Accumulibacter sp.: one gene and its partner. The protein of the gene in region 2 interacts with the protein of the main gene of each other region in a pairwise test. Links are inferred from orthologs where the notes say so. Each region holds a gene or a part of one and is shown on either strand. Other genes may lie near its edges.

Region 1 (5,519 bases), 3.2 Mb from region 2 along the record:
AGCAATCGCCGCACGCCCGCCTGTGGCATGGCGGCAACGATCTTGCGCGGCAGTTCGACATGCGCGGCGGCAAAGCCCTTGCCGTATGGCAGCCGGGAATCGCCGTCGTGCAGGATGCCGACCAGGTTGATGACCGCATCCTGGCCGCGCATCAGCTGCACGAGCGTCGCCGGCTCATGCACGTCGGCCTCGACCATCTCGACGGTCGGCAAGGTGATCAGCTTCTTGGTGTTCTCGCGATGGCGGGTCGGGATCGTCACCCGCACACCGCTTTCCGACAGGCGACTGGCGATCCAGCCACCGACGAAACCACTGCCACCGATCAACAATACGTTCGCGAGGTCCATAGCATCCTGCCGTGGGAAGAGAAGTCGGGAAGCCGACATTCTAAGGCAAATCTTCGCCCCTGACCTCGCCCCCCGTGCGCGGAGCGATGACGCCAAGCCGGTTCTTCAGCGTCTGTGGCTTGCCGTCAAACAGTGCCGCATAATAGATCGAGTTGTTCATCACCTTCTTCACGTAATCCCTGGTTTCGCTGAAGGGGATGGTTTCGGCGTAGATCGCTCCCTCGAGCGGGCGCTCGGCACGCCAGCGCCGCGCCCGTCCCGGCCCGGCGTTGTACGCTGCCGAGGCGAGCACCGGGTGATTGTCGAGACTCTCGAGCACCAGCCGCATGTAGGTGGTGCCGAGCAGCAGGTTGGTTTCCGGATCGTTGACCCGCCCCTGATGGAAATCCTTCAGACCGATCTTGTTCGCCACCCACTTGGCAGTGGCCGGCATCAGCTGCATCAGGCCCGAAGCCCCGACGGGCGAACGTGCACTGCTGATGAAGCGGCTCTCCTGACGCATCAGGCCGTACACCCAGGCATCGTCGAGAGCCTGATTGCGTGCCGCCGGCCGCACCTGGTCGCCATATGGCGCCAGATAGCGCAGCGAATAGTCGTGCTCGTTGCGCGTCCGGTCGGCTGCCGCGATGGCCCGGTCGTAGTTGCCCGAGCGCAGGGCGATCTCGGACGCCGCCAGGAGTTCGCGGTCGCTCATGCCGCGCAACGCCCAGTTCCATTCGCGCACCCCCTCGCTACGCAGATTCAGGCGGAAGAAGGCCTGCGCCCGCTGCACGCCAGGGAGCGCAGCCACCTGCGCCAGTTCCTCGCGGCTGGCTGGCGGCGCTTTCGGCGGTGGTGCCGTCGGCCGACCGAGTTCGTCGCTGGCCAGGCTGCCGTAGAAGTCCGGCTGCCCGGCGATCCGGCCGAACAGGGCGTTCGCCTCGTCGGTCCGGCCACCGGCGCGGTAGGCGCGACCGAGCCAGTAGACCCACGCCGGCTGAGCCGCCAGCGCCGGCGGCATGCTCTCGATCGTCGAGCGCACGCTGCCCCAGTCCTGCACGCGCAATGCTGCCCGCACCTTCCATTCGGCAACCTCATCCGACAACGGTACGGCGCCCGCCTGGCGATACCACTGCAACGCCTCCGGCATGTGCCGCTGCGCCGCCTGCCGGGCAATCTGGCTCCACGCCCAGGATTTCTCGCCACTTTGCAGCGACGAACCGATCCGCTCGAGCTGATCGGCGGCCACCTGCGGCTCGTTGCGCGCAACGCGCTGCACGGCCAGGGCAGCCAGCTCGCGCTGCAGGCGGTTGCCGGAAAAATCAGCGGGCAGCTTGCTCAACCAGGGCAGCGGCGAATCCGCCACCGTTTGCGCCAGCTTCCTCTCCGGCGTCTGTGCCGGGGGCAGGTAGTTCATCGTATACAAGGCGGCAGCGATCTTGTTCGCCTCGAACTGGCGGCGAATGCGCGCCCAGACCGCATCGGCGAGGATGCGCTTGCCGATGATCAATGCCTCGAACACGGGGTAACACGAATCGGGCGGCTCGAGCGCGCTCAGCCAGAGCGGCAGGGCTTCATCGAGCGCTTTCGCGTCGCCGCGTGCCAAGCGGCCCTGCAGCGCGTAGCAGGCCAGCTCCTGATCAGGCTGCAACAGGCGCGGATACTCGCCATCAAACAGATCCCACTGCTGCTTGCGGGCGAGCTGCCGCAACCAGTCGGTCCGCAGTTTCTCGGCGATGTAGGTGTTCTCGTAGCGACCCAGGAAAGCCCTGACCAGCGCCGGATCGGCGTCCTTGAGGTCGGGCACGAGCAGCCAGTAGTCGACGTAGGGCTCGAGTTCGTACCCGTGCAGCGCTGGCGCCAACCGCTCGAGGCGGGCGCGGTCGCCAGCCCGCGCCGCTTCCCGGGCGGCCAGGAACTGGTCGTCGGCCGACTGTGCCGCGGCATGCTTGACCACGACGGCGGTCGGCGAGAACAGCAGGAACAGCAGCAGGAGGGTCGTCGACAGGAGGTTCATGCTAAGCTGGTACTTTCGGATGATGGCGTCGGCGAGGATAACACATGCCCAGCGGCTTCATGCCCGGCAGCGCTGCCGCGCCAGCGGCGGCGACCGCCGACGACCGGCGCGCCCTGCGCCGCACCCTGTTGGCGCGCCGCCGCGCGCTGCCGGCAGGCGAGTGGGCGGCATACTCGCAGCGGATCCGTGCCCTGCTGCGGGAAGCGCTGCCCCGACTCGCCACCATGCGCGTCGGCTTCTGCTGGCCGCGCGACAACGAAGCGGATCTGCGTCCGCTGATCGCAGACTGGCATCGCCAGGGCGAACCAGGTTTCATGGCACTCCTGCCGGTCGTCCTCGCCGCCGACAGCAGCCTCGCCTTTCGCGCCTGGTCACCGACCGTAGCAATGACCACCGACCGCTACGGTATCCCGGTGCCGGCGAGCGGCGAGCCGGTGCTGCCGGAGGCGCTGCTGATCCCGCTCGTCGGCTTCGATGCCGCCGGTTTCCGCCTCGGCTACGGCGGTGGCTACTTCGATCGCACGCTGGCCAGCCTGCGCCCGCGGCCACTGGCGATCGGTGTCGGATTCGAGCTGTCGCGACTCGACTGGCTGCATCGCCAGCTGCACGACCAGCCGCTCGACCTGATCGTCACCGAACGCGGCCTCCATCGCTGCACGGCCACGCCAGCCGGCAACCCCGCCGCCATGAAGCCGTGACCCGGAGTTGGCTGGCGCGCGGCCGAGCCTCACCGCACCAGCGTCGTCACCTCCTCCCGCAGGTCACAGTAGTCGTCCTCGGACAGACCGAGATGGACGAGCACACGATCTGCCATCAGCTGCCAGCCGGCATTGGCGCGCATGCGGACATACTCGTCGTCCAGGTGCTCGGCGAGCGCGTTGATCGCGATCAGCGTCAGGGCCATGGGGTTGGGGAGATCCCTGGTGTCGAAGATGGACGGGTCATGGTGATGGCGGATTCCCTCGCAGATCACCTCCGGGAGAAGCCAGCTGCGCGCCACCAGGTAACCCAGCGTCGCATGGTCGGTGGCATGCCGTTCCTCCTCGATCACCGTCATCGGACGATCAACCGTGTTGTCGGCCAAGGCGAGGGTCTGCCGATAGTCGGGGAACTTCTGCAGCAGCATCGGGATGCCGATATCACGGAACAGGCCGAAGCAGTAGGCTTCATCGCGCGGTCCCCTCGGCAGGGTTGACGCGACATAACCGGAGATGCAGGCCACCTTTTCGGCGGTGTCCCAGAAGCGCTCGAACGACGACTGCCTGCCACCCATGGTCATGCGCAGCACGAGTCCACTGACGATGCGCGCGGTCATCCTCAGGCCGAGCATGCTGACCGCCTGCGCCACCGAGCTGATCCTGCGCGACAGACCAAAGAACGGCGAATTCACCGTCTTCAGCATGGCGGCAGACAGAACCACATCGCTGCTGATCAGGCGAACGACGATCCGGGGATCCGGATCATCCTTGGCCATTTCACTGTCGAGCCGCACCAGTATCTGTGGTCGCGCGGGGATATTGATCCCCTGCAGCGTTTTCTGGATCAGTTCCGGTGCCAACTCCTTTGCCATCACTCCCTCCCGTCTCCCACGAACGCTGCCCAAAACTGGAATCCTGCGGCAGGACAGGCGCGCTCGCTGAAGCTTGCCGCATCTGCCTTGCCGGCCGATCACCCGGTCGCCGCGTCGTCATTGTAATGGTCCTCGCGGCCCGCTCGTTGGAATGGTTGCGAAAGCGGGCGGGGATGGACTCTCGGCGGGCCTGCCACGACCGGCCGCGCGCGCGTGCAAGGCCACGCGGGCGAGGGTGCGGCCGCTATAATCACGCCCACCCGTCGCGTCCGGAACGATCGATGTCCGACCTGCTTGCCCACCTCAATGCGCCACAACTGGCCGCCGTCACACTGCCGCCGCAGCATGCGCTGATCCTTGCCGGCGCCGGCAGCGGCAAGACGCGCGTGCTGACGACGCGCATCGCCTGGCTGATCTCGACCGGCCAGGTCGGCCCAGCCGGAATCCTCGCCGTCACCTTCACCAACAAGGCAGCGAAGGAGATGCTGACCCGCCTCGCGGCGATGCTGCCGATCAACACGCGCGGCATGTGGATCGGCACCTTCCACGGGCTGTGCAATCGCCTGCTGCGGGCACATCATCGCGAAGCCGGACTGCCGGCGCAATTCCAGATCCTCGATGCCGCCGACCAGCTGGCAGCGATCAAGCGCCTGCTCAAGGCGCTCGCGGTCGATGACCAGAAGTACCCGCCGCGCGAACTGATGCACTTCATCAACGCGCACAAGGAACAGGGAGTCCGCGCGGCGCAGGCGGAAGCCTACGACCGGTACACCAGCCGCCGCATCGAATGGTACGTCGAGTATGAAAGGCAGTGCCAGCGGGAAGGCGTCGTCGACTTCGCCGAACTCCTGCTGCGCTCGTACGAGCTGCTGCAGCGCAACGAGCCACTCCGGCAGCACTACCGGGCACGCTTCCGGCACATCCTGGTCGACGAATTCCAGGATACCAACCGCTTGCAGTACGCCTGGCTGAAACTGCTCGCCGGACACGGCAGCACCGATCCGCAGGCAGCCGCCGCCTGCCTCTTCGCAGTCGGCGACGACGACCAGTCGATCTATGCCTTCCGCGGCGCCGAGATCGGCAACATGCGGGACCTGCAGCGCGAATTTGGGCTGGCCAGCGTGATTCGCCTCGAACAGAACTATCGTTCGCAAGGCAACATCCTGGACGCCGCCAATGCGCTGATCAGGCAGAATCGCGGCCGCCTCGGCAAGAATCTGTGGACGGACGCCGGCGCCGGCGAACCGATACGGGTCTACGCGGCCTTTTCCGACACCGACGAAGCGCGCCGGATCGTCGACGAGATCGTCGAACTGGTGCGCGATGGCGTCTCCCGGCAGCAGATTGCCCTCCTCTACCGCGCGAACGCGCAGTCGCGCGTTCTCGAGCACCAGCTGTTCACCGCCGGCGTCCCCTATCGGGTGCACGGCGGGCTGCGCTTCTTCGACCGCCAGGAGATCCGGCATGCGCTCGCCTACCTGCGCCTGATCGTGAATCCCGATGACGACACGGCCTTCGCCCGCGTCGTCAATTTCCCGACCCGGGGAATCGGCACGCGCAGCACCGAGGCGCTGCAGGAAGCGGCCCACGCCACCCAGTCCAGCCT
Region 2 (5,443 bases):
GCATCGGCAAGGATCTGCTGCAATCGGTGTACAAGGAGACAGGCTTCGATCCGAGCAAGTTCTGATCGCGGCCAGGAGGACGGAAACGGCCCGTTGGGATGCCTGACCCAGCGGGCCTTTTTGCAGGCAGTCGGAGGAGGCATTCTCTATGAAGCTACTGGACCACCTCGAGGAGTGGCTGATCACCTTCCTCATGGGGGCGGCAACGACGATCATCTTCCTGTCGGTGATGCACCGCTATCTCTCGGGCATGTCGATTCCCGGGCTGCAGGACTGGCTCTTGTCGCTCAATTTCGGCTGGGCACAGGAACTGTGCATCATCATGTTCGTCTGGATGGCGAAGTTCGGCGCCGCGTACGGCGTACGGACCGGCATCCACGTCGGCGTCGACGTGCTGATCAACCGCATGAGCGAGCAGACGCGCGGCAAGTTCGTCATTTTCGGCCTGCTCGCCGGAGCGCTGTTCACCGGCATCGTCGGCACCCTGGGGGCGCACTTCGTCTGGGAGAACGGTTTCCACTACGCCTTCTATTCCTGGTTTGGCTGGGACGTCGGCGACGTACCGGAAGGCCCGACGACGCCGGACCTCGAATGGCCGACCTGGATCGTCTACAGCGCCATTCCGCTCGGTTCGTCACTGATGTGCTTCCGCTTCCTGCAGGTCACCTGGGGCTTCATCCGCACCGGCGAACTGCCACACCACGATCATGGCCACGTCGATGGCATCGAGGAGAATCCGGACGTTGCCGAGACCTACCGTCTCGAGGACAACCTGCACCCACATGATCGCAACTACTCGCAACACCATCCGGAAGATCGGTCTGGTCAGGGAGGAGAGAAGAAATGAACGCGACGATCATCTTCGTCATCCTGCTGGTCCTCATGCTGACCGGCATGCCGATCTCGATTTCGCTCGGCCTGACGGTACTCAGCTTCCTCTTCATGTTCACCCAGGTGCCGCTCGAATCGGTGGCGCTGAAGCTGTTCACCGGCATCGAGAAGTTCGAGATCATGGCGATTCCGTTCTTCATCCTGGCCGGCAACTTTCTCACCCATGGCGGGGTTGCGCGGCGGATGATCAAGTTCGCGACCGACGTCGTCGGCCACTGGTACGGTGGCCTCGGCCTCGCCGGGGTGATGGCCTGTGCGTTGTTCGCAGCGGTTTCGGGCTCGTCGCCGGCAACCGTCGTCGCCATCGGCTCGATCCTGATGCCGGCGATGGTCAAGGCCGGCTTCCCGAACCGCTTCGGCGCCGGGGTCATCACCACCTCGGGCGCACTCGGCATCCTGATTCCCCCGTCGATCGTCATGGTCATGTACTCGGTGGCGACCAACACCTCGGTCGGCGCGCTGTTCATGGCCGGCGTCATCCCGGGCATCCTGCTGGCGATGACGCTGGGTGGTGTCACCTGGTACCGGGCGAAGAAGTTCGACTATCCGCGCATGCCGAAAGCCTCCTTCACGCAGCGCGTCAAGTCGTTCCGCGAGTCGGCCTGGGGCCTGTTCCTGATCGTCGTCGTCATGGGCGGCATCTACAGCGGCATGTTCACGCCGACCGAGGCAGCAGCGATGAGTGCGGTCTATGCCTTCTTCGTCGCCGTCTTCGTCTATAAGGACCTGACGATGAAGGACGTGCCGAGGGTGCTGCTCAACTCGGCGAACATGTCGGCGATGCTGCTCTACATCATCACCAACGCCGTCCTCTTCTCGTTCATCATGACCAACGAGAACATCCCGCAGGCGCTGGCGGACTGGATGCTCGGCCACGGGCTGGGAATGATCGCCTTCCTGCTGGCGGTGAACATCATCCTCCTGCTCGCCGGCAACTTCATGGAACCGTCGTCGATCGTCCTCATCTTCGCGCCGATCCTCTTCCCGGTGGCGATCAAGCTGGGCATCGATCCGGTGCACTTCGGCATACTGATGGTGGTCAACATGGAGGTCGGCATGTGCCATCCGCCGGTCGGACTCAACCTCTACGTCGCCTCCGGCATCACCAAGATGGGCATCACCGAACTGACCGTCGCCGTCTGGCCGTGGCTGCTGTCGATGCTGGTCTTCCTGGTCGTCGTCACCTATGTGCCGATCATGTCGCTCTGGCTGCCGAGGACACTCGGCATGATGTAGCCGTTGGCGGACACCGCGGCCTGTTCTGTCGGGGCGCGCGCGGGGCAACCCGTGTGCGCCCTTTTTGCGTTGCTGGCGAATGGCGATCGTGGCGGTCGGCGATCGATTCGCGGTCCAATTTGCGTCGCTGCCGGCACGCGTGCCCGAGTCTTGGTATAATCTTCAGGTTAGTCGTCTAGCAATATGATTTCGCGTCGTTTTTCTTCTTCATCCACCGCATCCGGAGAGTGCTCCATGGCCAGCGAACGTACCCTTTCCATCATCAAGCCCGACGCCGTCGCGAAGAACGTCATCGGCAAGATCTATTCCCGTTTCGAAACCAATGGGTTGAAGGTGATTGCCGCCAAAATGGCCTGGCTGTCACCGCAGGAAGCCGGCGCCTTCTACGCCGTGCATCGCGAGCGTCCTTTCTTCAAGGATCTGGTCGATTTCATGATCTCGGGTCCGGTCATGATCCAGGTGCTCGAGGGCGAGAACGCGATCGCCAAGAACCGCGAGCTGATGGGCGCCACCGATCCGAAAAAGGCCGAGCCGGGGACGATTCGCGCCGACTTCGCCGAGTCGATCGACGCCAACGCCGTGCACGGCTCCGACGGACCGGAGACGGCGAAGGTCGAGGTCGCCTTCTTCTTCCCGGAAATGAGCGTCTACGCCGGTCGCTAGTCTTCGCGGACCTGCCTCGTCGGTCACCATGACGGTCAACCTGCTCGATTTCGATGCCGCCGCGCTGACGGCCTTCTTCGCCGACCGGGGCGAGAAGCCGTTTCGCGCGCGGCAGGTGCTGCGCTGGCTGCATCGCTTCGGGCAGGCGGACTTTGCGGCGATGACCGACATTGCCCGCGGCCTGCGCGAGAAACTCGACGCGCAGGCGGTCGTGCAGCCGCCGCCGGTGATCGCCGATCGGGTGGCCGACGACGGCACGCGCAAGTTCCTTTTCGACGTCGGCAGCGGCAACGCCGTCGAGGCTGTCTTCATCCCCGAGGAGGAGCGCGGCACGCTGTGCATCTCGACACAGGCTGGCTGCGCGCTCGACTGCTCGTTCTGCGCCACGGGCAAGCAGGGTTTCAACCGCAACCTGACGGTGGCGGAGATCATCGGCCAGCTTTGGCAGGCGCAGCATGCGCTGGGTGGCTGGGCGGAGCGCCCGGCGAACGGCGAGCGGATGATCAGCAATGTCGTCCTGATGGGCATGGGCGAGCCGCTGGCCAATCTCGACAACACCGTGCGCGCGCTGCGCCTGATGCTCGACGACAATGCCTATGGCCTGTCGCGGCGGCGGGTCACCGTGTCGACTTCCGGCCTGGTGCCGGCCATGGACCGGCTGCGCGACGAGTGCCCGGTGGCGCTGGCGGTGTCGCTGCACGCTCCGGACGACGGTTTGCGTGACGAACTCGTGCCGATCAACCGCAAGTATCCGCTGCGCGCACTGCTCGCCGCCTGCCAGCGCTATCTCGAACGGGCGCCGCGCGATTTCATCACCTTCGAGTACGTCATGATCGACGGTGTCAATGACTCCGATGCGCAGGCGCGCGAACTGCTGGCGCTGACGCGCGAGGTGCCGTGCAAGTTCAACCTGATTCCCTTCAACCCCTTCCCGGACTCGCCGTACCGGCGCTCGCCGGCCATGCGGGTGCGTCGCTTCGCCGAGATCCTGCTCGCCGGCGGCGTCGTCACGACGACGCGCAGGACGCGTGGGGACGACATCGCCGCTGCCTGCGGCCAACTGGCGGGGCAGGTGCGCGACCGGACGCGGCGAGGGAGCCGCAGTTTCGTTCTCGAACGGGTGTCGCAGGAGGAGAGCGCATGCGGCTGATCCTCTGTTGCCTCTTCTTTTGCCTGGGCCTTGCCGCCTGCTCTTCCGGCTCGGTGTCGCCGGCAGCGAAGAAGCCCGCCGAGGACGAGGTCGATTCGCGCCAGCCGACCAAGCCACGCGACCCGCGCACGCGCGCCAAGCTGCACACCGAACTCGGCGCGATGTATCTGCAGAGCGGCAACCTGACGGTCGCGCTCGAGGAGATGAGCATCGCCATCCTGATCGATCCGGACTATGCGACGGCCTACGCCATGCGCGGACTGGCGGCGTACCGCATCCGCGAGCTGCAACTGGCCGACCAGGATTTCCGTCGCGCGCTCAGCCTCGACGGCAAGGATCCGGAGATCAACAACAATTACGGCTGGTTTCTCTGTCAGGTGGGACGTGAGAAGGAGGGTCTCGGCCATATCCAGACGGCAATGAGGAACCCGCTCTACAAGACGCCGGAAAAGGCCTACCTCAACGCCGGCAGCTGCTATGCCCGGATTGGCGACCTCGCGAGTGCCGAAGCTCATGTCGAGCAGAGCCTGCGCATCCTGCCGGGGAACCCGCCGGCGCTGCTCGAACTGGCCAGCATCAACTTCCGCAAGGGTGACGTCGAGCGGGCGCGCCACGAACTCGTCGAACTGCTGCGCCAAAACGACCCCAACGCCGAGGCGTTGTGGCTCGGCGTGCGAATCGAGCGGGCTCTCGGCAACCGTCCGGCGGAAGCCCGTTACGCCAGCCAGCTGCGACGAAAGTTCCCGCTGTCGCCCGAGGCGGAGGAGTTGCTGAAGGGAAGAGCGGAATGAACGGGCAGGGCGTTTTTCCGCTCCCGCCCGACGAGCGGCCGGCTGCCGCCGGGACGGCAGGCGAACCGCCAGCTTTGGCTGTCGGTGGTGTCGGGCAACAACTGCGCGCAGCGCGCGAGGGACGCGGGCTCAGTCTGGCCGAGGTGGCGCAGTCGCTCAAGCTCGGGCCGGGCCAGGTGGCCGCCCTCGAGAATGAGGAATGGCAGCTCCTGCCGGGCAACACGATGATTCGCGGCTTCGTCCGCAACTATGCGCGCCTGTTCGACCTCGACGTCGAGCAACTGATGCGCGGTCTCGATGCCGCCCGGCTGCAGCAGAAGCCGCAGCTCGCCGCTTCTGCCGGAACCAGCGCCAACCTGCCATCGCCGCCGGGCCGCCGGGCCGAGCGACGCGATTACCTGGCGGTTCTGGGCGGGCTGCTGTTGCTGGTGCTGGCGGTGTTGGTCTACTTCTTTGCGCCGCTGAGGGAGTGGCAGGCGCGGCTGAGCGAGATGATCGAGAGCCGCTCGATGGCGCCACATGCCGAACGCGCGCAGCCCGCGCCAGTGCTGCCGACAGCCCACGATTCGACGCCACATGCGGCTTCTGCCGAATCGGTGACCAGCGTCAGCCCGCCGAATGCCACGGTGCTGGCGGCGGCGTCCGCGGACGCGGCGTCCGCGGGCGCGGGCGATCTCAGGCTGTCGTTTGCCCAGTCGGCATGGGTCGAGGT

Evidence for each region.
Region 1: the proteins of ndk (region 2) and V5B60_RS02380 interact in binary tests that used the Escherichia coli proteins (3 or more experiments, as listed by UniProt). The link is inferred for Accumulibacter sp. from one-to-one orthologs.

What each region holds. Positions count from the first base shown.
Region 1 is NZ_JAZKUG010000001.1:517,009-522,527, forward strand. Bases 1,458-4,214 are described here. They hold V5B60_RS02380 (5-formyltetrahydrofolate cyclo-ligase), read left to right. Parts: upstream 1,458-2,387; coding sequence 2,388-3,041; downstream 3,042-4,214. Other genes in these bases: V5B60_RS02375 (lytic transglycosylase domain-containing protein), read right to left, coding at 1,458-2,343; V5B60_RS02385 (HDOD domain-containing protein), read right to left, coding at 3,071-3,913; V5B60_RS02390 (UvrD-helicase domain-containing protein), read left to right, coding at 4,195-4,214. Also shown: V5B60_RS02370 (complex I NDUFA9 subunit family protein), read right to left, coding at 1-347; more of V5B60_RS02375, read right to left, coding at 388-1,457; more of V5B60_RS02390, read left to right, coding at 4,215-5,519. UniProt on the Escherichia coli protein: Involved in the removal of 5-formyltetrahydrofolate.
Region 2 is NZ_JAZKUG010000001.1:3,720,378-3,725,820, forward strand. The notes cover bases 1,395-4,075. They hold ndk (nucleoside-diphosphate kinase), read left to right. Parts: upstream 1,395-2,361; coding sequence 2,362-2,790; downstream 2,791-4,075. Other genes in these bases: V5B60_RS16275 (TRAP transporter large permease), read left to right, coding at 1,395-2,127; rlmN (23S rRNA (adenine(2503)-C(2))-methyltransferase RlmN), read left to right, coding at 2,819-3,940; pilW (type IV pilus biogenesis/stability protein PilW), read left to right, coding at 3,931-4,075. Outside these bases: V5B60_RS16265 (TRAP transporter substrate-binding protein), read left to right, coding at 1-65; V5B60_RS16270 (TRAP transporter small permease), read left to right, coding at 149-847; more of V5B60_RS16275, read left to right, coding at 844-1,394; more of pilW, read left to right, coding at 4,076-4,731; V5B60_RS16295 (helix-turn-helix domain-containing protein), read left to right, coding at 4,728-5,443. UniProt on the Escherichia coli protein: Major role in the synthesis of nucleoside triphosphates other than ATP. The ATP gamma phosphate is transferred to the NDP beta phosphate via a ping-pong mechanism, using a phosphorylated active-site intermediate.